Regions from separate parts of the Candidatus Symbiopectobacterium sp. NZEC127 genome, predicted to be linked through region 3. Evidence: predicted binding sites of a transcription regulator. Region 3 holds the regulator's gene; each other region holds the start of a gene.
What was found. The regulator Fur, encoded in region 3, represses iron uptake genes when iron is present. The targets are predictions, from matches to a motif close to ATAATAATGAGAACNACTATCAA.
Positions count from the first base shown of each region.

Region 1 (7,968 bases), on a different contig from region 3:
GCTGGCCCAATTCACGCAACTGCGATAACGGCACGGCGGTGCCATTGATAAAACCACGTGAGCGCCCGTCAGCACTGATCACTCGGCGCAGCAGGCACTCGTTGCTGTCATCCAGTTGGTTTTGCTCCAACCAGGCTCGCGCCGCAGGGGTATCGCTGAGGGCGAACCGGGCACAGATATCGGCGCGCTGTGCGCCAGGGCGCACCATGCTGGCGTCAGAGCGGTTGCCCAGACACAGGCCCAGTGCGTCAATCGCGATGGATTTGCCTGCGCCGGTTTCGCCGGTGATAACGCTCATACCTGATTGAAAATCAATTTCTAACTCACGCACGATAGCGAAATGACTGATAGTGAGTTGCGCCAGCATGAATCACCTTCCTGTATGTAACAACAGACTGTAATTACATACAGTATAATGCCGTTTTTTAACCAGTAAAGTGGTCCGCGCAAAATTTTAGAATAATTTTTTCGACCACCCTAGTTTTGTGCTTAACGTATTAAAATAGCTGTAATTTTCTGGGTGTATCAAATTTAGTGAGTATTGGCTGCGGGTAATCAGCACCTCTTCGCCTTCCTGTACCGGCAGGGTTATCTGGCTGTCGCAGCTCAACTCCAGATCGTTGGTGATATGAGAAAACTTCAGGCGGATGGTGCTGCTGCTGTTTATCACCAGTGGCCGTGCTGAAAGCGTATGGGGAAACATTGGCACCAGCGCGATGGCATCCAGTGTCGGCGTCAGAATGGGGCCCCCACCGGAAAGCGAGTAAGCGGTGGAACCGGTGGGCGTTGAGATAATCAGGCCGTCCGAGCGTTGGGAAAAGGCGAAGCGATCGTCGATATAGACTTCGAATTCAATCATATGGGCGACTTTACCGGGGTGTAGCACCACCTCGTTGATCGCCGTGCTGGTGCTGTCGGGCTGATTGCGACGGCACACGTGCGCTTCCAGCATAAAACGCCGTTCGCTCAGGTAGCGTCCTTCCAGCACCTCGGTAAGCTGCTGTTGCGCCTGATCGGGATCGAGATCGGTCAGGAAGCCGAGATTTCCCCGGTTGACGCCAATAACATCAATGTCATAGCGAGAGAGCACGCGGGCGGCACCTAGCATGTTGCCGTCGCCACCCACCACCACAGCCAGATCGGCTTGCATACCGATCTCTGCCAGGCTGCCGGTCAGCGCGTCGGGCAGGTTGAGCTCGTGGGCGATATGCTGCTCCAGCATGACCTGGTAGCCCTTGCTGTGCAGCCAGTGATACAACATCTCATGCGTCGCCAGTGCCGTGGGGTGGCGCGGGTGGCCCACAATGCCAATGCAATTGAACTGTTTAGTCATCGTTATGCTTTTCCTTACCCAGTGCCGCCCGGTATCACGAAATCTGTCGGTATATGTGACTGCTTCTCTTGAATCCCCGGTTTTGATCCCCATAATAAGCGAACAAGCGAGATGAATGCTAAAACCGCGGAGAATTTCATGAGTAGTAAAGAACAGAAGTCGCCTGACGAGCAAGTCGTAGATCAAATGGAAGCGGCACAGGGGCAACATGCGGAAGTGGAACCTGCAATGACAGACGTCGCCGACCCGCGTGATGAACGTATTGCTGAACTGGAAGCGCAACTGAGCGAACTACAGCAGCGTGAGCGCGATACCGTGCTGCGCGCGCGTGCCGAAACGGACAATATCCGCCGTCGCGCTGAAATGGACGTGGAAAAAGCGCACAAATTTGCGCTGGAAAAATTTGCGGGTGAAATGCTGCCGGTAATTGATAACCTCGAGCGTTCGCTGGATGCTGCCGATCGCAGCAATGAGTCCCTTGCCTCGTTGATTGAGGGTGTGGAACTGACGCTGAAATCGTTGCTGGATGCGGTGCGCAAATTTGGTATCGAGGTGGTGGGTGACGTGAACGTACCGTTTAACCCGGAAGTGCACCAGGCCATGACCATGCTGGAATCGGCCGACCATGCGCCCAATTCCGTAATGATGGTAATGCAAAAAGGTTACACCCTGAACGGCCGCTTGCTGCGTCCTGCGATGGTCGCTGTTTCCAAAGCGAAGGGCTGATTTCCCTGAGCGACCCGCGCGTGCCCTGAAGGCAGGCGTAACAAATTGAAATCAATAAAAACCCCAAGTGACTTTACCTTGGGGTTTTTTGTTTATATTTTGTTAACAATATGGCTGTGATCACATTTTTAGCTATCGCAGCAATCCGTTTTACCACTCCAAATGCACTTGATAATCATTATCATTCATGACAGAGTGAATCATTATAGAGGTAATAAAGGGTCATCGTATGCCGGGGAGCCGAGTGATAGAGACGGCCAGCCGCACATCAAGGAAGCTTAAGCTTTCCCTGATGGGGCCAGCATTTATAGCGGCGATCGGCTATATCGATCCGGGTAACTTCGCCACCAATATTCAATCGGGGGCGGCCTACGGCTACCAATTGCTGTGGGTGGTGGTATGGGCCAACCTGATGGCGATGTTGATCCAACTGCTTTCCGCCAAGCTTGGGATTGCCACCGGGAAAAATCTGGCAGAGCACATTCGCGATCGTTTCCCTCGCCCTGCGGTGTGGGCCTATTGGGTGCAGGCGGAGATTATCGCCATGGCAACCGATTTGGCTGAATTTATCGGTGCTGCCATCGGCTTTAAGTTGCTGTTGGGGGTTTCGCTGCTTGAGGGCGCAATCCTCACGGGCATTGCAACCTTCCTGATTTTGGCGCTGCAACAGCGCGGTCAAAAGCCGCTGGAGATGATTATCGGCGGTCTGCTGCTGTTTGTCGCTGCCGCGTATATCGTCGAGCTGATCTTCTCTCGTCCTGAAATGGCCTCGTTGGTGCGCGGAATGGCTGTGCCGCAGTTGCCCACTTCGGATGCGGTGCTGCTGGCCGCTGGGGTATTGGGGGCCACCATTATGCCCCACGTGATTTACCTGCACTCTTCATTGACCCAGCAGGGCGAGGCCCACACCCGTGCCGAGCGCTACGCCGCCACCAAAATCGACGTGGCAGTGGCGATGACCATTGCCGGATTCGTCAATTTGGCAATGATGGCTACTGCGGCGGCGGCGTTCCATTTTAGCGGCAATCAGGATATCGCCGATCTGGAACGTGCCTATCTCACCCTCGATCCACTGTTAGGGAAGGCAGCTGCGACCATTTTTGGCTTAAGCCTGGTGGCTGCGGGGCTCTCTTCGACCGTCGTGGGGACGCTGGCTGGTCAAGTGGTGATGCAAGGGTTTATCCGTTTTCATATTCCACTGTGGGTGCGGCGCACGGTCACCATGCTGCCCTCGTTTATTGTGATCATGTCCGGCATGGAACCTACTCGCGTGTTGGTGCTGAGCCAGGTGCTGCTCAGTTTCGGCATTGCGCTGGCGCTGGTGCCGTTGTTAGCCTTTACCGGAAATCGGGCGTTGATGGGAGGTATGGTCAACGGTCGTTGGGTACAGAATGCCGGTAATGTGATTGTTTTTGTTGTTATTTCTCTTAATGCGTATCTGCTGGTCAGCACGTTTTTCCTCAGCTGACGCAACATAATATTTCTCACGGCTAACGGATTGTCGTCACAATAAATGTGATGGCAGTCCATTTTTTTTATCAAAAGGCTGGCGCTCATTTTTCCTCCTCTCTATTATCTGGATCATTAATACGAACAGCGTTCGCATATGCGAACAATAAGAGGTGAGAGATGCCAGCTTTTGATTACAGTAATCCCGTCAAATTTCATTTTGGATTAGGACGACACAAGCAAGTGGGCGACATTGCCCGTCCTTACGGTAAAAAGGCACTGCTGGTGGCGTCAGACAGTTCCAAACCTACCGGGCAGTTGCAGGCGGTGCAGCAGTCGCTGACGGAAGCGGGCGTCGCGTTTGCGGTTTACGATCGCTTTATGCAGAACCCGCTGTCCACGCTGGTGGCTGAAGGGGCGCAGGTCGCTGTCGATGAAGGATGCGATCTGGTGATCGGTCTGGGCGGCGGCAGCGCGATGGACATGGCGAAAGGAATCGCCTTCTCTGCGGTCAATGAAGGAAGCATCTGGGATTACGTGTTTGGTCGTAAAGTCGGCACCCGCGCGTTGCCGATCATCCTCATCCCAACCACCGCAGGCACCGGCAGTGAAGCTAACCGCACCGCGGTATTCACCAACCCGGAAACCAACGACAAGAAAGGCTTGGTGAATCCGCTCATCTACCCGAAGGCGGCCATTATCGATCCTGAATTGATGCTGACTCTGCCAAAACGCGTGATCGCTGGGCCGGGAGCCGACGTGCTGTTCCATGCTCTTGAATCCTTCATTTCCAAGAATGCCACGCCGTTCAGTGAAATGCTGTCCCTGCGTGCGATTGAGCTGATCGCGCAGAACCTGCCGCTGGTCTATGACGATGTCACCAACGTCGCCGCCTGGGAGAATGTCACGCTGGCCAGCTCCCTGGCAGGCATGGCAATTGACTGTGCGGGCACCACGCTGCCGCACGCGTTGCAGCACCCGATGGGCGGTCTGCTGGACGTGGTGCACGCGGAAGGTATCGCGGCCATTTACAAACCCTTTATGGAATATACCTGGCCTGCGGCACCGGAGAAATTTGCCGCTATCGCCAAAGCCATGGGGGTAGATACGCGCGGCATGAGTCAGGAGCAGGCAGCGGAAAGCAGCGTGGCAGCGGTTCATCAATTCCTGACCGGCATTAATATGGTGCCTACCCTGACGCAATTGGGCGTTAAAGAAGAGCACTTCGATTGGTTGATTAATAATGTATTAACCACCATGAAAGTCGTGCTATCGAATAATCCACGCGTACCAGACGGAGAAAAGATTCGAGAAATTTATCAGGGCTGCTTGTAATTCTGTCTGCGTTATCCACCAGGGATAAACGCTTATTTATCGGGTGCGAATTGTTATTAATAACGACCCGCACCAGATAAGAAAAAGCTATTCCACCTGACGAGATTTTTTCGTCAGAGGACTTCTGTACCCTATTTTTGATGCCCGTTATAAATGTTATGAAAATAAGAGGCTAACGATTATGTTTGTGGTTATTGATTGTGGTTCTACCAATACCCGCCTTTATCTGATCAACGATCAGGCGGTAATCAGTAAAAATGAAATTCCCGTCGGGGTAAACAGCACGGCAGCGACCGGTAACAATACGGCCTTGAAAGAGGGCATTGCGGCCGGTTTCCAACAGTTGCTGGCGCAGGAAAGCCTGACGCTCAACGATGTGCGCTTTGCCATCGCTTCAGGGATGATCACCTCTAACCTGGGGCTGGTGGAGATCCCGCACCTGACTGCACCGGTCAATATCGACGATCTTGCCACCTTTGCCCGCCAATATCGCGACCCGGCCATTTTCCCGGTTGATATTCCAGTGGTGTTCATTCCCGGTATTAAAAATGCGCCAGGCAAGGGGGGATGGGAAGGGATCGCATCGCTGGATTTAATGCGTGGTGAAGAAACGCAGGCGATTGGTGTGCTGAGCCGCCATCAGCCCGCGTTGCCGTGCACCATCATTGAATTGGGATCGACCACCAAGCTGATTCACATTGATGCGCAAGGAAGACTGGCTGGCAGCATGACGTCGCTGAGCGGTCAGGTGTATGCCGCTGTCCTGAAAGAAACTTTTATCGGCTCCAGCGTTAAAAGCGCTGAGCCCCAACCTGACTGCTTTTCTGAGCAGATTGCCGATGCAGCATACCGCAGCGTCCAGCAGAGCGGGCTGTTGCGCACCATCCTGCTGACCCGTTTTATTCAATTCTCACTGGATACCCAACCGGCGGAGCGCAAGCTGTTCTGCGAAGCGGCGATAGCGGCTGATGACATGAAACTGTTTGCCGATGCCCAGCAGCAAGGGTTTGACCTGAACGGTGAGGTGATTTTTGTCGGCAACGCGCAGCGCTGCCATATCTACCAGCACATGATGAAAAACGTGCTCGGTCTGACGCGCCCGGCGACGCTTATCACCGCGCGGGACGAGATTGACCGGCTGGTGGTGGAAGGGGCGGGCTATATCGCCGCTCGCGTTGAACTGGGGCAACAGGGCTGAGGCAGGAGAGAAACATGTATTCCGTTACCATCGATACCGGCACCACCAATACTCGCGTTTTTGTCTGGCAGGACAATCGCATTATTGCTGAAGCCAGCCAGGCAGTTGGCGTGCGTGACACGGCCATCACCGGCAGTAAAGAAACCCTGACGCGGGGCGTGCAGGCTGCGGTTCAGGCCGCGCTGGCACAGGCAGCGTTACCGCCGGACGCTAAAGTGACCTACCTGTCTGCCGGCATGATCACCTCCAATGTTGGCCTGTGTGAGATCCCACACGTTGTGGCACCCGCTGGCATTAACGAATTGGCGGCGGGCATGGTGCAACAGGTCATTCCCGAGGTGAGCGATCAGCCGATTTGGTTTGTTCCCGGCATCCGTAACAACGATGGCGCGGTTGCGCCGGAAAACGTCGAAAAAATGGATGTGATGCGCGGAGAGGAAGTGGAAACCATTGGGGCCATTGCCGCGCTGGACATTCGCGGCCCGGCGCTGATTATCCAACCGGGTTCCCACTCCAAATTCATTAAAGTCGATGCGGATAATCGCATTGAAGGCTGCGTAACCACCATTGCCGGTGAGTTACTGGACGTGATTACTCAGCGCACCATTCTGGCCAGCTCGCTAAAACACCAGTTCGCCAATGAAGTAGAAGCGCAGTATCTGCTGCAAGGTGCGCATGATTGTGCCGCCGTCGGTCTGGCACGCAGCTGCTTCTCGGTACGCATTCTCGATATGTTCGCTTCACTGAGTGATAACCAAAAGGCGAACTATTTGCTCGGTGCGGTATTACAAACGGATATTCTCGCGATCAAAAACAGCAAAGCGCTGAATATCTCCCCGGATGCCACATTAGTGATTTGCGGCAAGAAAATATTAAAGAACGCCTTTGAAATATTAATTAAGGATGATGCCTTTTTTACCGGTGATGTGGTGGTGATTGATGATAATCAGCCCTCGCTGTCTGGCTTAGGTGCATTGGAAATTGCCCGGGTCAGGAAAATTATTTAACGAACATTCCGCCTGTTAGCAGGCAGAAGAATGTCATTACCTCTTACCCTACAGGTATTATTATAGGAATATCACGATGAGTACTCTGGTTAATACCGACGCCGCGAGTAAAAAAATCGGCAAGAAACGGTGGTTTGTCGTTTTCTTGTTATTAATTGGCGGCGTTATCAATTATCTCGACCGCGCGGCATTATCCATTGCCGCACCCGACATGATGAAAGATCTGCATTTGACCAATACCGATATTGGCTTGATGGGATCGGTGTTTGCGCTGATTTACGCCATGTGCCAGCTGCCTTCCGGCTGGCTGGTCGATAAATTTGGGCCGAAGAAAGTTTACAGCTGGGCCATCGGCCTGTGGAGCGGTGCCACCATGCTGACCGGTGCCTGTAGCAACCTGACGACGCTACTGTTTGCGCGCGGTATTTTGGGTATCACCGAAGCGCCATGCTGGCCGGGTGCGGCGAAAATTACCGCCTCCTGGTTCCCGAAAAAGGAACGTGCGCTGGCAACGGGCTTCTGGGATGCGGCATCCAAATGGGGCCCGGCCATCGCTCCTCCGATTCTGGTTGCCATCATTGTACCGTTCGGCTGGCGTGCCCTGTTCTTTATCGCCGGTGGTATTGGTCTGATCTTCCTGGTGTTTTTCATCTTCGCTTACCATCAGCCGGAAAAACATCCGACGCTGAGCAAAGAAGAACTTGATTACATTAAAGAAGGTGGCGGCGGTACCGCCGAGAAACTGGGCAACAGCGAAGTCACCATTAGCTGGGGCGGGTTGTTCAAGTACAAATGCGTGTGGGGCATGATTCTGGGCTGGTTCTGCTATGTGTGGATGATGAACATTTTCACCACCTTCCTGCCGCTCTATTTGATGAAAACCCAGAACATCGAACTCAAAGCGTTGGGCATCTACGCCA
Region 1 covers NZ_JAGFPG010000002.1:595,146-603,113, forward strand. The annotation lists gene recN (DNA repair protein RecN) at 1-367, opposite strand, end outside; gene nadK (NAD(+) kinase) at 455-1,333, opposite strand; gene grpE (nucleotide exchange factor GrpE) at 1,472-2,059, shown strand; gene J5069_RS12685 (Nramp family divalent metal transporter) at 2,289-3,527, shown strand; gene J5069_RS12690 (iron-containing alcohol dehydrogenase) at 3,689-4,843, shown strand; gene J5069_RS12695 (2-dehydro-3-deoxygalactonokinase) at 5,025-6,041, shown strand; gene J5069_RS12700 (2-dehydro-3-deoxygalactonokinase) at 6,056-7,048, shown strand; gene J5069_RS12705 (MFS transporter) at 7,125-7,968, shown strand, end outside.
Region 1: the regulator Fur is predicted to act here: its motif matches at 2,228-2,250, upstream of J5069_RS12685 (Nramp family divalent metal transporter).

Region 2 (7,968 bases), on a different contig from region 3:
TAATGCGCTGCGCGACTTGGCTAAGCTGGTGGCGGAATATCATGACCTGGCGCATACCGTAACGGTGTTGCAGCCCAAAACGCTGATGAAGCTGTTTGATGCGCTGGACGTGTGGCGCAAGCCGGAACGGCTGGAAAAACTGGTGCTCACCAGTGAAGCGGATGCCCGTGGTCGCACCGGGTTTGAGGAGTCGCCCTATCCACAAGGCGACTACCTGCGCGAGGCCTTCACCGTTGCCAGCGCGGTCACCAGTAGCGCCGTCGTGGCCGACGGTTTTCAGGGCATTGGCGTTCGCGATGAGCTGCACCGGCGACGTATCGCTGCGCTTACCGCGTGGAAAGCGCAGAAAATTCCCGCTTCAACCCCGTAAGCGGCTTATTTAGTGCTACAAACCGCAATATAGTTAAGCTGGTGCCGGTAGCGGCGGAAGGTGCGAAACAGCCGAAGGAAGGTTGCGCGGTTTTCCACCTTCAGCGCATTGCGCACAATTTTTGCCGCGCCGCCCCAGCCTTCATCGTAAATCATGCCAGACGGCGTCATCAGCGTCATCGCACCCTGCGCGTTTTCCACCTGGCTGAATCCCCCTTCAAGAAACAGGTTACGCCACCCTGCCAGCGTTAACGGCTGAACGTTAACATTGATTGCCGCGCGCATCTGCGCTGTAACGTCACCCGATGCCTGCGGCAGCAGCATGATGTCATGGGTCAGCAATCGCCCACCGGGTTTTAGCACGCGTAAATATTCCTGAATCAGCGGACGTTTGGCTTTGTCGGCGTACATGGTGAGCATTGCTTCGTTAATCACCACGTCAAAGTGGTTATCGGGGAACGGTAACGCCAACGCATTCGCTTCCATCACCGTCACGCGCCCTTCGACGCCAGCGGCCAGAATGTTGTGCCGTGCTTGCTGTAACGCCGCTTTATCCATATCCACCCCGACGATAGTGCAGCCATAACGCTGCGCCATCTCGATGGCGGTGGTGCCCATATTGCACGCCACCTCCAGTACGCGGGTCGATGGCGTCAGCGCGCCCTGCTGCATCAACCACTCGGTGGCTGCACGCCCGCCGGGGCGCAGGCGTTTTTTACCCAACCGCGCCAGAAATTTATGTCCCGCCAGTTTCTCTGACATGCTTACGTCCTCTTCGCGATTACCGTGCTCAGGAGCTTGCTGAAAACAAGCAAATGATTATTATTTCTGTTTGATTACCCGACACTGTAGAACCCCGTGAGTGAGACGCCAATGACGTTTGTCAAAATACCCATACCGACAGAGGAACATTGCGAGGTGCTGTTTTCCCATCAGTGGCTGCGTAACGAACCTGAAGAGGTGGTGCTCGCCTTGCAACGCGCGTGCTGTCGTATCCACTTTCAGGCTGGGGAAATACTGTTTCGCGAAGGGGATAAGATGCGCTACTGTCCGCTGGTGGAACAGGGTGAGATACAGGCGTTTCGCCATACCTATCAGGGAGATGACAAGGTATTCGGGCAGTTTGCTCGCGGCGAATGGGTGGCGCTCGCCGCCGTGTTTATGGAGCACGGCCGCTTCCCGATGAACATTCGTGCACTCAGCGCCGGACAGGCAATGTTGATTCCACGAGAGACGCTGCATCAGTTTTGCCTGCAACGCCCCACGCTGGCACTGCAACTGTTGGGCAACCTCAGCCAGAAGCTTTACGCCACCATCAACCAGATTGACTGGCTCACCTCCAGTTCGGCAGGTGAACGGCTGGCGGATTACCTGCTGCGGCTGCATCGTACCCAGCAAGACACCCAGCCAAACGCGCAGGTTCGGTTACCGCTCAATCGCGGACAGTTGGCAACACAGTTGGGTATTCGCCCGGAGACCTTGAGCCGCCTGATGGCGGAGTGGCAGCGGCAGGGTTACATCACCTGCCGTGCCAGTTACATCACGTTATGCAATCTGGACTACCTGCGCGCGTTGGCCGCGCAAGCTCAGCGTCCCTTCTGAGTTAGAAGAACACCAGATAGACGACGCCCGCCACGAAGAAGCGGTAAATCGCGAACGGGACAAACGAGATGCGTTTGATCAGTTTCAGGAAGGTTTTGATAGCGACCAGCGCAACCAGAAACGCGGTGATAAAGCCCACGGCGAACATCGGCACATCGGCCAGCGACAGGAAATGCCAGCTTTTATACAGATCCAGCACCGTCGCTCCCATCATCATCGGCACCGCCAAAATAAAGGAGAACTCGGAGGCGGCGTAGCGACTGACGCCCACCAGCATCCCACCGGAGATGGTCGCGCCCGAACGGGAGAACCCTGGCCACAGCGCCAGACATTGAAAACAGCCAATCATAAATGCCTGACGATAGGTGATATCATCCAGCCCGGAAGCACGCGGCGTTTTCGGTTTCAGCCATTCCGCCGCCAGCAGCAGGAAACCGCCGACAATCAGGGCGTACATCACATTCTGGGGAGTAAACAACGACTTGATAGTGCTGTGAAACACCAGCCCCAGCACCACCGCCGGGATCATCGCCAGCAGAATATGCCCCAGCTTCAGACGATCTTTACCGCGTCCTTCATGAGGAACGGCACCAAAATGGATGCCGATCAGCCCAAACAGGCGACGCCAAAACATCACGACGACCGCCAGGATAGAACCCAGTTGGATAATGACTTCAAAGGTTTTCGCCTTCTCATCATCAAACCCCAACCAACTGCCAACGATAATCATGTGCCCCGTCGACGACACGGGCAAAAACTCCGTTAACCCTTCAACAACCCCAAGAATAAATGCCACCACCAGCGTGTGGAGATCTGCCATGCTCGCGCCCTGCCTTTCCGAACCGAAATAAAAGAAGCACCCATAAAAAAAGTGGCTACGCTGCTCGCGAATGCCACTTTAAACACCACCACAATAGACTAAAAAACGCAGAGTTAGTTTCACTGACAAAAAAGATTCATAAAAAAATGGACTAGCGAGTACCACGCTCGATGACAACGCCCACTTGGCGTGCCTGCGCAACCGCACCCGGCTTGCTCACTTTGATACGCAGCCAGGGAATGGCAAAACGCTGCATCAGCAGTTGCGCCACTTCTTCTGCCACGCGTTCAACCAGAGCGAACGGCTGACTGGAGACATGGGCAATCACCGCGTCACTGACATCGGCATAGCTGAGGCAGTCGTTAACATCGTCGCTTACGGCCGCCTTGCGGTTATCCCAGCCCATTTCGATATCGAGCACCAGCTTTTGCGAAATGGTTTGTTCCCAGTCGTAAACGCCGATAGTGGCAATCACGGTAAGTTCTTCTATAAATACAATATCCATCACGTCATTCTCTGTTTTTGGCGCTGTTTGGTATCACTTCCGCCGGAATATGCGTATTATCCACGGATGGCAACTGTAAAACGACCTTTATTCAACGGAACCGCGTTATGAGTGCTACCGCGCTTGGCATGATAATTTTCGCGTATCTGTGCGGCTCCATCTCCAGTGCGATTCTGGTGTGCCGCATCGCGGGTCTGCCCGATCCACGCCAGCATGGTTCAGGAAATCCCGGCGCGACCAACGTATTGCGTATCGGTGGCAAAGCCGCCGCCGCTACCGTATTGGTGTTTGACGTGCTGAAAGGCATGTTACCGGTCTGGGGCGCCTATGCGCTTGGCGTCCCGCCCCTCTATCTCGGTCTCACCGCCATTGCCGCCTGTCTGGGCCATATCTATCCGGTATTTTTCCGTTTTCGCGGTGGAAAAGGCGTGGCGACCGCGTTTGGTGCCATTGCGCCCGTCGGCTGGGATCTGACCGGTGTGATGACCGTCACCTGGCTGCTTACCGTACTGCTTAGCGGCTATTCCTCCCTCGGTGCCATTGTGAGTGCCCTGATCGCGCCCTTTTACGTGTGGTGGTTCAAACCTCAGTTTACCTTTCCGGTAGCCATGCTCTCTTGCCTGATCCTGATGCGGCATCACGACAATATTCAACGTCTGTGGCGCGGGCAGGAAGGCAAAATTTGGAAGCGCCGTGGCAAACAAGAAACCCCGCCGAACGATGACGCTGACTAAACGCCGCTGAGATTGAAAAACCGCAGCACTTTATAAATGGGTTGGCTATAATGGCCGCCACTCCATTTCTGACGTTAGAAAAAAGGAAACAGACATGAGTTTGATCAACGTCCCGGCGGGCAAATCACTGCCGGATGATATCTATGTAGTGATTGAGATCCCAGCCAACGCTGACCCCATCAAGTACGAAGTCGATAAAGAAACCGGCGCCCTGTTTGTAGACCGTTTCATGGCGACCGCCATGTTCTACCCGTGCAACTACGGCTACATCAACAACACCCTGTCTCTGGACGGTGACCCGGTTGACGTGCTGGTGCCGACCCCTTACCCGCTGCAACCCGGTTCAGTGATCCGCTGCCGTCCGGTTGGCGTGTTGAAAATGACCGACGAATCCGGTGAAGATGCCAAAGTGGTTGCGGTGCCGCACACCAAACTGAGCAAAGAATACGATCACATCAAGGATGTGAACGATCTGCCGGAACTGCTGCGTGGCCAAATTGCCCACTTCTTCGAGCAATACAAAGCGCTGGAAAAAGGCAAATGGGTGAAAGTTGAAGGTTGGGAAGACGTGGAAGCGGCCAAAGCCGAGATCGTTGCCTCCTTCGAACGCGCGAAGAAATAATTGCGCAACGCATCTACTTCCACCGTCATTCCCGCGAAGGCGGGAATCTCTTGCAGGTGAAACGCGTTTCTTCTGGCAAAGATCCCCGGCTTACGCCGAGGATGACGAGGTAAAGCGACTGTGTCATCAGTCTGACGGCGAGGGCTCTCCTCGCCGTTTTGTTTTCAGCAATCTGTCAAACATCGCGCTGCCGTTCGCGGCTCCAGTAAGCCATAAACGTGATGATGTCGCGTGGCACCTGACGTTCACCGGATAGGTAACGTCGCAGGTTTTTCACCACCGATGACTCCGCCGCCACCCAGCCAAAAAATTGGCCGTGCGTCTGACTGGCCGACTCCCACAGCAACTCGCCTTCTGCCACGTCATGCAATTCGGTAGTTTCTGCTTCTGGGCGCCTCTCCGGCAAACTCACATGCGTTCGCACGCTGTGCAGCAGTCGCTCGCCGTAAGAGGTTCCCTGCGGCTTACGCGGCAGCCAGTGTACCTCGGCAAAGGCAAACGCGCTCATATCTACACAGTCGGCTTCCAGCGGCACTTCGATAAACGCCTGCACCTGCACGGGGGTAGTATACTGCGCCAACTGTTCCAGAATGCCCTTGATAGCAGGTAACGCGGTTTCATCGCCAATCAGCAAGGCGTGGGTCATCTCCGCTGGCGGCAGCCACTCATAGCCACCGCTGTCACCTTCATACTCTCCCACGCACGGCGCAACGATGCGCAATGCATCCCCCGCTTGCGCCTGTATTGCCCAGGCAGACGCCGGGCCCTCGGTGCCATGAACCACAAACTCTACCGCCATTTCACCGTTAGCCGCATCCACCTCGCGCAGGGTGTAAGTACGCATCACCGGCCGCTGTGCCTTGGGCAGCGCCAACCACTGACGATACCAGTCATCACTATCTGGCAAATCGGGGTAAACGCCCTCGGCGGGAGGAAGCAGCAGCTTGATGCGTTGATCCGGTGCATCCATTTTCATCTGACGCACCGATTCGCCGGAAAATACGCAGCGCATCAGCGAAGGCGTCAGGTACACCTTGCGCGCCAGCACGACGTTAAAAATGCGGTATCTTTGTTTTTCTGCCATGACCTTTCTCATCTTATTCCGCTGGGGCAGCCAGAATGGCCCCGCGCCGGCCCAAAAGGGGGCGTTTACCTTAGCATTCGGGATTGATAATGAGAAACATTATTGTTAATAGAAGGATAACGAAATGGCGTGAACCGTAACCGACACCGCGCCGGTTACGATGGTATTTACACACTACGTGGTATCATTACTGCTCGCGCGTCAACCAATCACCATTGTCGATACGCGGCAACCCTGTTACCGAGTGTTGATACAGATAGATCCACGCGCTCCCGAGCGGGGTGTTGATCAACTCGCGCTTATAATCGTGACCATCACGCTTTAGCGCATCGAGTTCCGTCAGGATGGATGAGCTTATGCGATATACTTCGCAAAAAATTTCCCCCTCCCCGACTACCACCGCAGGATAATGGCCAAGGTCATACATCTCGTAACCACCGAGCTGACAATCCCCTAGCCACTGTGCGTTCGTCATCCAGTGACTGTTTCCCTGTTTGCGTCGTAAACTGCCATAAACAATAATTCGCATCGCTAAAACTCGAACTGATAGAGCACATTCAGTGCCTGATCAAGACCTGACACCGCTTCCAAATAGAGTCTTGGCATTAACCGATAACGCAACGTCAACGTTGCTAAAGAGTCAAATATGCCAATGCCGTATCTGACCTGAAGGCCTGGGAGGACGTAACCGCTGACCACAACCTGAGAGTCGTCGCCAGCGCCCTGTGTATCCAGAGCTAAATCACTTACGCCAAAGGCCTCGCCGATTTTACCCACAACTTGACCACTTTGTGCAACCCCTAACCCTACTAAGGCCGAGGTCATCATATTACTGTCTGAACCGGTGCTGTCCAGCCCTTGACCTCGTAACAGGTAAGATAATGCTTCTTGTTGCGATAATGTCGGGGTGGAAAACACCTCGATGTGCGGCGCGCTGGCCGCGCCGGTGATGCGCACACCCGCCGTCACACCATCCGCCGTATTATCAGGATTGCGCACCGCTTCGATGTTCAAATTCGGTTCGGCTGGCGGCCCGGAGAACACCAGAATCCCTTTTTGCACAATCAAATCCTGCCCGTAGGCCTTGAAACGTCCGGTAGGGATGTTGATCTGGCCGTTCAGCCCCAAACCGCGCTCGTCCTGCACCATTTTCAGATCGCCTTGCAAACTGGCTCGCAGGCCAAAGGCATCAAGGCGTACATCGTCCCCCACGCGAATGGTCAGGTTACTGTTGATGGGGATCGCTGCGGTGTTGCGCGTTAAAGGCTGGCGCTGTTCATCCAACAGCACTTCATCGGAGGAGACATCCACCGCATTTTCCGGCATCTGTTGTACGGTAATACGCGCCCAAGGCACCCTGACCGAACCATTGAGCGTGAAGAGCTGCGGCGTGGCGACAAACTCGATATCCGGCGAAACATCCAGCCGCACCGTCGGCGGCAGCGTGACACGAACGCGGTCGCCCTTCGCTGCAATACGTGCCCGCCACGCCTCCGGCTGATGCCAATCCGCATCACCGTTGAGATTAAGCTGCCCTTGCGTGGTTTTCAGAAAGCCCTGTAGCGTAGAGCTCATGCCGTTAAAGCTCACAGCCAAACGGCCATCGGTCAGATCCACCGGCATCCAGTGACCGTCGATGTCCAGCCCTTCCAGTGCCAGCTGTCCGTTTAACTGCGGCTGACGCACATTACCGCCAACGCGCAACGCGCCGTTCAGCATACCCGCCGCTTTTTCTCCCCGACTCAGCGCTGGATTCAGCAGCGCAAGGGAGATCTTGTCGATGGCAATATCGCCCCCCAGTTGGCGTCGCCCCTGCGGGTCCGTCACCTGAATATCACCGCGGAACTGGCCGTTATTGTGAATGGCGATACGCCACCCCAGCGCTGCACGGCCGCGATCGAGGTCCGCATTCAGCGTGAAAGTGTCAAAATCGACAGGCAGCGTGTTGCCGTTCATCTGCTGGCGCAGCGCAACCTTGTTTCCGGTGAGCGCGACTTTTGCCTGCGGCAGCCCGCCGCCCGGTTGCCAGGCAACGTCGGCTCGGCCGGTAAATACCCCGCTCAGCGCAGTGTCTGCGCCCAAAAACGGTTCCAGCATCTTCAAATCAAAACGGTTCAACACCACGCTGGCCTGGCCGCTGGGACCAATATCGACGGCTCGCGGCACGCACAGCTCCGCATTTGGGTTTTGCCAACAGTGTGCACCGAGCGTGATGCGCGCCAGCGCTTGCTG
Region 2 covers NZ_JAGFPG010000003.1:436,724-444,691, reverse strand. The annotation lists gene J5069_RS15395 (multifunctional CCA addition/repair protein) at 1-370, shown strand, start outside; gene J5069_RS15390 (SAM-dependent methyltransferase) at 376-1,131, opposite strand; gene J5069_RS15385 (Crp/Fnr family transcriptional regulator) at 1,243-1,971, shown strand; gene bacA (undecaprenyl-diphosphate phosphatase) at 1,973-2,791, opposite strand; gene folB (bifunctional dihydroneopterin aldolase/7,8-dihydroneopterin epimerase) at 2,943-3,296, opposite strand; gene plsY (glycerol-3-phosphate 1-O-acyltransferase PlsY) at 3,404-4,030, shown strand; gene ppa (inorganic diphosphatase) at 4,125-4,652, shown strand; gene J5069_RS15360 (siderophore-interacting protein) at 4,828-5,736, opposite strand; gene J5069_RS15355 (gamma-glutamylcyclotransferase) at 5,924-6,265, opposite strand; gene tamB (autotransporter assembly complex protein TamB) at 6,268-7,968, opposite strand, start outside.
Region 2: the regulator Fur is predicted to act here: its motif matches at 5,820-5,842, upstream of J5069_RS15360 (siderophore-interacting protein).

Region 3 (7,968 bases):
TTTTGACCAACGGCAGTGATTTGCTGAAAACGCACGCCCGCTGCGGCAAACTTATCGGAGCCTGCCTTGTTAAACGCGTTTACCGAGGCCCCGAATTGACGACTGAGGGCAGGCACCGTTTCCTTGGCATAGCGTTGATATTCATCCAACGCGTTGGCCTGCGCCTTTTGAAACATCGGATCAACGCCTTGGGTAATCAGGTTGCCCCAATCGCGGACCACCGCTTCAGCCAGCGCGGCATCCAACCCCGCATGATCGATGCTGCTAAAGGTGGCCAGATCGGATTTCAGGTTGTTCAATGCCGTCAATGCTGACGCCTGTTCTTTATCCGCCAGGGTGTTTTCACCGTTACGACGCCAATCCACTACCCGTGCCAAACGGGTTACCATGCGAAAATATTGATCGTTGCCCTGATTGACTAAATTCATGTTATGGACCAGTAAGGTACTGGTCTGTGAGGTCGTGGTCATCTCTTTGAAGGAGAAAATGGTGTAGACGGAAACACCGCCCCAAAGCACACAGAAAACCCCTAAAACCCATAACATTGCCGTTCTGATGGCGATGTTTCTAAAAAATTGCATAAGCCAGCTCCAGATATAAAATAACGTACGGTAGGGTTATTATTTTTAAAAAAATCATCAGGTTTGAAACAATCCCTAACGGGAAAAACACGCGATGCTTCACGTTTGCAAGCACACAGCGAACCTTCTACTTTCATCGTCAATATTAAAAGAATATTTAGTAGTTTCCCTCCGTGATCTACAGCACGCTGTGACTAAAAATTAGTTATTACTCATATTTTTCACAAAGATAGGGAAACGGGTGATAACAATGCCGCCGCTAAAGTAATTAAAAAAACTGGCGGAATTGCGCAAATGAGCTATGTGATAAAAACCCTGACTTAATAGCGGTTATTTTCGCTTTGGGTCAGGGAAAAGATACAAGTTTCTCCTACCCCCTGCGTCTGATATTATTACTTGATATGTAGGTGATAAACCGCACCATACCATTAAGAATAAAGAGGTTATTTTATCCATGGCACTCATAGGCATTTTCTTTGGCAGTGACACCGGCAATACCGAAAACATTGCCAAGACAATCCAACAGCAACTGGGCAGTGATGTTGCAGAGGTTCATGACATCGCCAAGAGCAGCAAAGAAGATATCGAAGCGTTTGATATCCTGCTGCTGGGTATTCCGACCTGGTACTATGGTGAGGCCCAGTGCGATTGGGACGATTTCTTCCCGACATTGGAAGAAATTGATTTCAATGGAAAAATCGTTGCCCTGTTTGGCTGTGGTGACCAGGAAGATTACGCCGAATACTTTTGTGACGCGATGGGAACGCTGCGCGACATTATTGAACCGCGCGGGGCAACGATTGTCGGCAATTGGTCAACGGAAGGTTACTATTTCGAAGCCTCTAAAGGGTTGGCAGACGACAACCACTTTATCGGTCTGGCGATTGATGAAGACCGTCAACCTGAACTGACCGGTGAACGCGTGAGTGCCTGGGTCAAACAAATCAGCGAAGAGCTCAACCTGAAATCACTGGCCGGTTGATCGCCACTGTTTTACATAAAAGCCCTGATAGCAATGTCAGGGCTTTATTAATAGATAAAACCGATTAAATTAATAGAAACATTTTTTTAACTTCCTGGTCTAAGCCTGTACAATAGTACCCATCGGTTTTGTACGTTTATCAATTTTCTCCATTTTACAACAAGAGATTGCGCGCAAATGCACACTTTCTTTATGGAGACGGTATTGTTAACATCCCATGGTTTTCATTTTTAATGCGCGGTTCTATAATTGAGACGCCATTACAATTTTTGAGCCGACCGATGTCATAGGCTTAATTGCCCCCATCGACGAGAAAGCAACAGGACTAAACCCGCATGACTGACAATAACACCGCATTAAAGAAGGCCGGCTTGAAAGTCACTCTGCCAAGACTGAAGATTCTGGAAGTGTTGCAGGATCCGGAGTGTCATCACGTCAGCGCGGAAGATTTGTATAAAAAACTGATAGATATGGGCGAAGAGATCGGTCTTGCGACCGTTTATCGCGTGCTTAACCAGTTTGATGATGCCGGTATTGTCACCCGTCATAATTTTGAAGGTGGTAAGTCAGTGTTCGAGCTGACACAGCAACACCACCATGACCATCTTATTTGCCTGGATTGCGGACGCGTTATTGAATTCCGTGATGAATCTATCGAAGCGCGTCAGCGCGAAATCGCAGACAGACACGGTATCAAACTGACTAACCACAGTTTATACCTCTATGGCCATTGCAGTACGGGCGACTGCCGCGAAGAAGAAACGCTCCACGACCCAAAATAAGTCAGGTTTTTTCTGATTGATGCCATAAAAAAACCGCCCAAACAGGCGGTTTTTTCATTTCAGTCAAACGCTGGCCTCAGCCAACCCAGGTATCACGCAGACCTACCGTGCGGTTAAACACCAGATGCGTTTCGCTCGAATAGCGGCGATCGGCACAGAAATACCCTTCGCGTTCAAACTGATACGCTTTTTCTACTTCTGCCTTTGCCAAACTCGGTTCAACAAAGCCCTGAGCCACTTTTAGCGAATCCGGGTTGATGGTTGCGAGGAAGTCATCCGCCGCACCTGGATTTGGCATGTTGAACAGGCGATCGTAAAGGCGGAACTCAGCCGGTAGCGCATGTGCGGCAGAAACCCAATGAATAACGCCCTTCACTTTACGCCCGTCAGCCGGGTCTTTACTCAACGTTTCGGCATCATAAGTGCAATACAGCGCGGTGATAACGCCCTGTTCATCTTTCTCAACCCGTTCCGCCTTGATGACATACGCATTGCGCAAACGCACTTCTTTACCCAGTACCAGACGCTTGTACTGTTTGTTCGCTTCTTCACGGAAATCGGCACGATCGATATAAATCTCACGGCTGAACGGCACCTGACGCGTTCCCATTTCCGGCTGATTCGGATGATTCGGCATGGAAACCCACTCTTCGTGGCCTTCTGGCAGATTCTCGATAACCACTTTTACCGGATCCAACACCGCCATGGCGCGCGGCGCATGCTCATTCAGATCGTCACGAATACAGGATTCCAGCGCCGCCATTTCGACATTATTATCCTGTTTGGTCACGCCGATACGACGACAAAACTCACGCACGGAGGCAGCTGTGTAACCACGGCGGCGCAGGCCGGAGATGGTTGGCATGCGAGGATCGTCCCAGCCTTCAACCACTTTTTCCGTCACCAGTTGATTCAGTTTGCGTTTGGACGTCACCGCATATTCCAGGTTCAAGCGCGAGAATTCATACTGACGCGGATGACAAGGAATGGTGATGTTGTCCAACACCCAATCGTACAGGCGGCGGTTGTCCTGGAACTCCAGCGTGCACAGTGAGTGCGTAATCCCTTCCAGCGCATCGGAAATGCAGTGCGTGAAATCGTACATGGGATAGATGCACCACTTTTTCCCGGTCTGGTGATGCTCGGCAAATTTGATGCGGTACAGGACCGGATCGCGCATCACGATGAACGGTGATGCCATGTCAATCTTGGCGCGCAGACATGCGGTGCCCTCAGCAAACCCGCCGTTGCGCATTTTTTCAAACAGGTTCAGGTTTTCCTGAACGCTGCGATCGCGGTAAGGGCTGTTTTTACCAGGGGAGGTCAGCGTGCCACGGTATTCGCGGATCTGCTCGGGAGAGAGTTCATCCACATAGGCCAGCCCTTTACCAATCAGTTCGACCGCATATAGATGCAACTGGTCAAAATAATCAGAAGAATAGCGAATCTCACCGCTCCAGGTGAAACCCAACCATTGCACATCCTGCTTGATGGACTCGACGTACTCGATATCCTCTTTCACCGGGTTGGTGTCATCAAAACGCAGATTACATTGACCGTTGTAATCTTGCGCCACCCCAAAATTGAGGCAAATGGACTTGGCATGGCCGATATGCAAGTAGCCATTGGGTTCCGGCGGAAAACGGGTTTGTACCAGGCTGTGTTTTCCAGACGCCAGATCTTCATCAATGATCTGACGGATAAAATTGGTTGGGCGGGCTTCGGCCTCACTCATGCTTGATTCCTCGATGCAAAACGACACATAACCCGCAATGATCCAACAAGCTACGGCAGGACACAACTGTTACTTGCACTAAATTTTATGAAATACACAGAAAGAGGCAAAACAACGGATGATTACGCATGAAGTAATCTAAAACGGGCGTCCTGTTATGCTAACGGCGATAAAAAATGCGGCGTGAGGAATACCCCACGCCGCACCATTCAACGCTAACAACACCATCACTGCTCGTGGTGAATTTGCTTCAAGGCCGTAGCGATCGCCTCCGCCTGCGTCCCCACAACAATTTGCACATTCTGTTTATTCAAGCGGATAACCCCCGCCGCCCCCAGGCGTTTCGCCTGGGCCTCATCCACTTGCGCAGAATCCACCACATTCAGCCGCAGACGCGTGATACAGGCATCAATCCCGACCAGATTGGCTTTACCGCCCAGCGCCGCCAAATACCCCTGAGCCAGAGATGTCGTATCATTCACCTTCTTTTCGGCAACGCTTTGATGTAGCGTCACACCCTCCGCTTCGCCACCATCAACCGACGGCTCGCGCCCCGGCGTCAGCAAGTTGAAACGTTTGATGGTGAAACGGAACGTCACATAGTAAATAACAAAGAACATCAGCCCTTGCGGAATCAGCATATACCACTGGGTAGCTAACGGGTTACGTGATTGAAGTACCATATCCACCAGCCCGGCACTAAAACCGAACCCGGAAATCCAATGCATGCTTGCCGCAATGAACACCGAAATCCCGGTCAACACGGCATGCAGCAGATACAGCACGGGCGCTACGAACATAAACGAAAACTCAAGCGGCTCGGTGATCCCGGTGAAGAAAGCGGCAAACGCGGCGGCCATCATAATCCCCGCCACTTTGCTTTTGTTTTCCGGACGCGAGCAGTGATAAATCGCTAATGCCGCACCCGGTAAACCAAACATCATGATGGGGAAGAACCCCGCCTGATAGCGTCCCGTGATGCCAACAACCGCTTTGCCCGCATCAATCGACTGCTGTCCACCGAGGAAATTCGGAATATCGTTAATGCCCGCCACATCAAACCAAAATACCGAGTTCAACGCATGGTGCAGGCCTACAGGGATCAGCAGGCGGTTGAAGAACGCGTACACGCCGGCCCCCACCGATCCCAACTGCTGGATATGCTCGCCCAGTGTGACCAGCGCACTATAAATCACCGGCCAGACATACATCAGGATGAAGGCAACAGCGATCATCAGGAATGAGGTCAAAATAGGCACCAGTCGACGCCCGCTGAAAAACGACAATGCCTCGGGCAGTTTGACATGGCTGTAACGGTTGTAGAGTTCCGCCGAAATAATACCGACCAGAATACCAATAAACTGGTTTTGGATTTTGCTGAATGCCTTGGGCACTTCGGCCAACGGAATATGCTGGATCATCGAAACGGCTGCGGGAGAGCACAACGTGGTCAGCACCAGAAAACCGACGAATCCGGTTAACGCCGCCGCCCCGTCTTTATCTTTGGACATGCCATAAGCGATACCCACCGCAAACAGCACCCCCATGTTTTCAATGATTGCGGCACCGGATTTGATCAGCAACGCCGCCAGCGCGCTCTCACTGCCCCAACCGTTGGGATCGATCCAGTACCCTATCCCCATGAGAATCGCGGCGGCTGGCAACGTCGCCACAGGTACCATCAGCGCACGGCCTACCCTTTGTAAATAGCTAAGAACACTCACATTATCCTCTCTCTCCCGCCAGGGGATACCAAACTGCCCGTTAAACCCATTCACAGCAGCCATCCCATTCAAGGCGGCTTGTGCTTGAAGTGTAAAAAAAATAATTCGCCACGCAAATTAAACCCTAACATTCTGTGACAGAACGCGCAAAACACCCGCATATTAAATCATTATACCTATCGATTAACTCACCTTATTTCAAGATAAAAAAAAACAGGCTAGACTAACTAATAACCTGTCTTTATCATCCAGACAGCAGCAAATTGGTTCACTGGTTTTGGAACGCTTATCCGGAGATTTATGTATGAGACTTATTCCCGTAGCCACATCAGAGCAGGTAGGCAAATGGGCGGCACGACACATTGTGCAGCGCATCAATGCTTTTAACCCCAGCGCCGAGCGCCCTTTTGTGCTGGGCCTCCCAACAGGCAGCTCACCGTTAGAAGCCTATAAAGCGCTTATCGTGATGCACAACGCGGGGCTGGTCAGCTTTAAACACGTGGTGACGTTTAATATGGATGAATATGTCGGTCTGCCAGCCGAACATCCGCAAAGCTATCACACCTTCATGTATGAGAATTTCTTCAATCACGTTGATATTCAGCAGGAAAATATTAACCTGTTGAACGGTAACGCCCCAGATGTGATGGCCGAGTGCCAACGCTATGAAGAGAAAATGACCGCCTATGGCAAGATTCACCTGTTTATGGGCGGTGTAGGTAATGACGGGCATATTGCGTTTAATGAACCGGCCTCATCCTTAGCGTCCCGTACGCGAATCAAAACGTTGACCGAAGAGACCCGCACCGCCAATTCCCGTTTCTTCGACGGTGATGTGTCTCAGGTTCCCAAATATGCGCTTACCGTCGGCGTCGGCACACTGCTAGATGCAGAGGAAGTGATGATTTTGGTGTCTGGCCGTAACAAAGCACAAGCGTTACAGGCAGCCGTAGAGGGCAATGTGAATCACATGTGGACCATCAGTTGTCTGCAACTGCATGCCAAGGCCATCATTGTTTGTGATGAGCCCTCTACCATGGAGTTGAAAGTCAAAACCGTGAAATACTTCCACGAGTTGGAAGCAGAAAGCCTTATCGGTCTTTAATCTGTAAGCCGGGAGTTCAAGATGTATGCGTTAACCCATTGTCGTATCTATACCGGGCACCAAATCCTGGATGACCATGCTATCGTTATCAACGATGGCACGATCGAAAGCGTGTGTCTCGAATCCGATCTCTCCGACACCCTGCCACGCCACAGTCTGAATGGTGCCTCGGTGGCCCCCGGCTTTATCGATTTACAGCTTAACGGCTGCGGTGGCGTCCAGTTCAATGACAGCCTTGATGCCATTTCCATTGCCACGCTGGAAACCATGCAGCATGCCAACCAACGCTCAGGTTGCACCAGTTTTCTCCCTACGCTTATCACCTCCAGTGATGCCTTTATCAAGCACGCGGTAGAAACGATGCGCGCTTATCTCGCATCACACGCCAATCAGGCGCTCGGCCTGCATATTGAAGGGCCCTGGCTGAATGTAATAAAAAAAGGTACGCACGATGCCCGCCTGATCCGTGCGCCAGAGCAACAGCTGGTTGACTATCTTTGTGCCAATGCGGATGTGATTGGTCAAATCACGCTGGCACCGGAAAAGGTGCCACCCGCCATGATTCGACAGCTTAGCCAGGCGGGGATCGTGGTTTCTGCCGGGCATTCCAATGCCACCTGGCAGGAAGCGAAACGCGGATTTGCTGCCGGTATTCGCTTTGCCACACACCTGTTTAATGCCATGCCGTATATTAGCGGACGCGAACCGGGTTTGGTGGGCGCTATTTATGATGCGCCTGAGATCTACTGCGGCATCATCGCCGACGGCATGCACGTTGATTGGGCCAATATCCGCAACAGCAAACGGATCAAAGGCGAAAAGCTTGTGCTGGTCACCGATGCCACGGCCCCGGCTGGCGCTGATATCGATAGGTTCACTTTTGCCGGTAAAACCATATACTACCGTGATGGGTTGTGCGTGGATGATAACGGCACGCTGAGCGGTTCGGCACTGACGATGATCGATGCCGTCAAGAACAGCGTGAAACATGTCGGTATTGCGCTCGATGAAGCGCTGCGTATGGCAACCCTTTACCCAGCGCGCGCCATGCATGTCGAC
Region 3 covers NZ_JAGFPG010000004.1:360,442-368,409, reverse strand. The annotation lists gene J5069_RS17400 (methyl-accepting chemotaxis protein) at 1-581, opposite strand, end outside; gene fldA (flavodoxin FldA) at 1,036-1,563, shown strand; gene fur (ferric iron uptake transcriptional regulator) at 1,899-2,345, shown strand; gene glnS (glutamine--tRNA ligase) at 2,422-4,080, opposite strand; gene nagE (N-acetylglucosamine-specific PTS transporter subunit IIBC) at 4,308-5,804, opposite strand; gene nagB (glucosamine-6-phosphate deaminase) at 6,109-6,909, shown strand; gene nagA (N-acetylglucosamine-6-phosphate deacetylase) at 6,931-7,968, shown strand, end outside.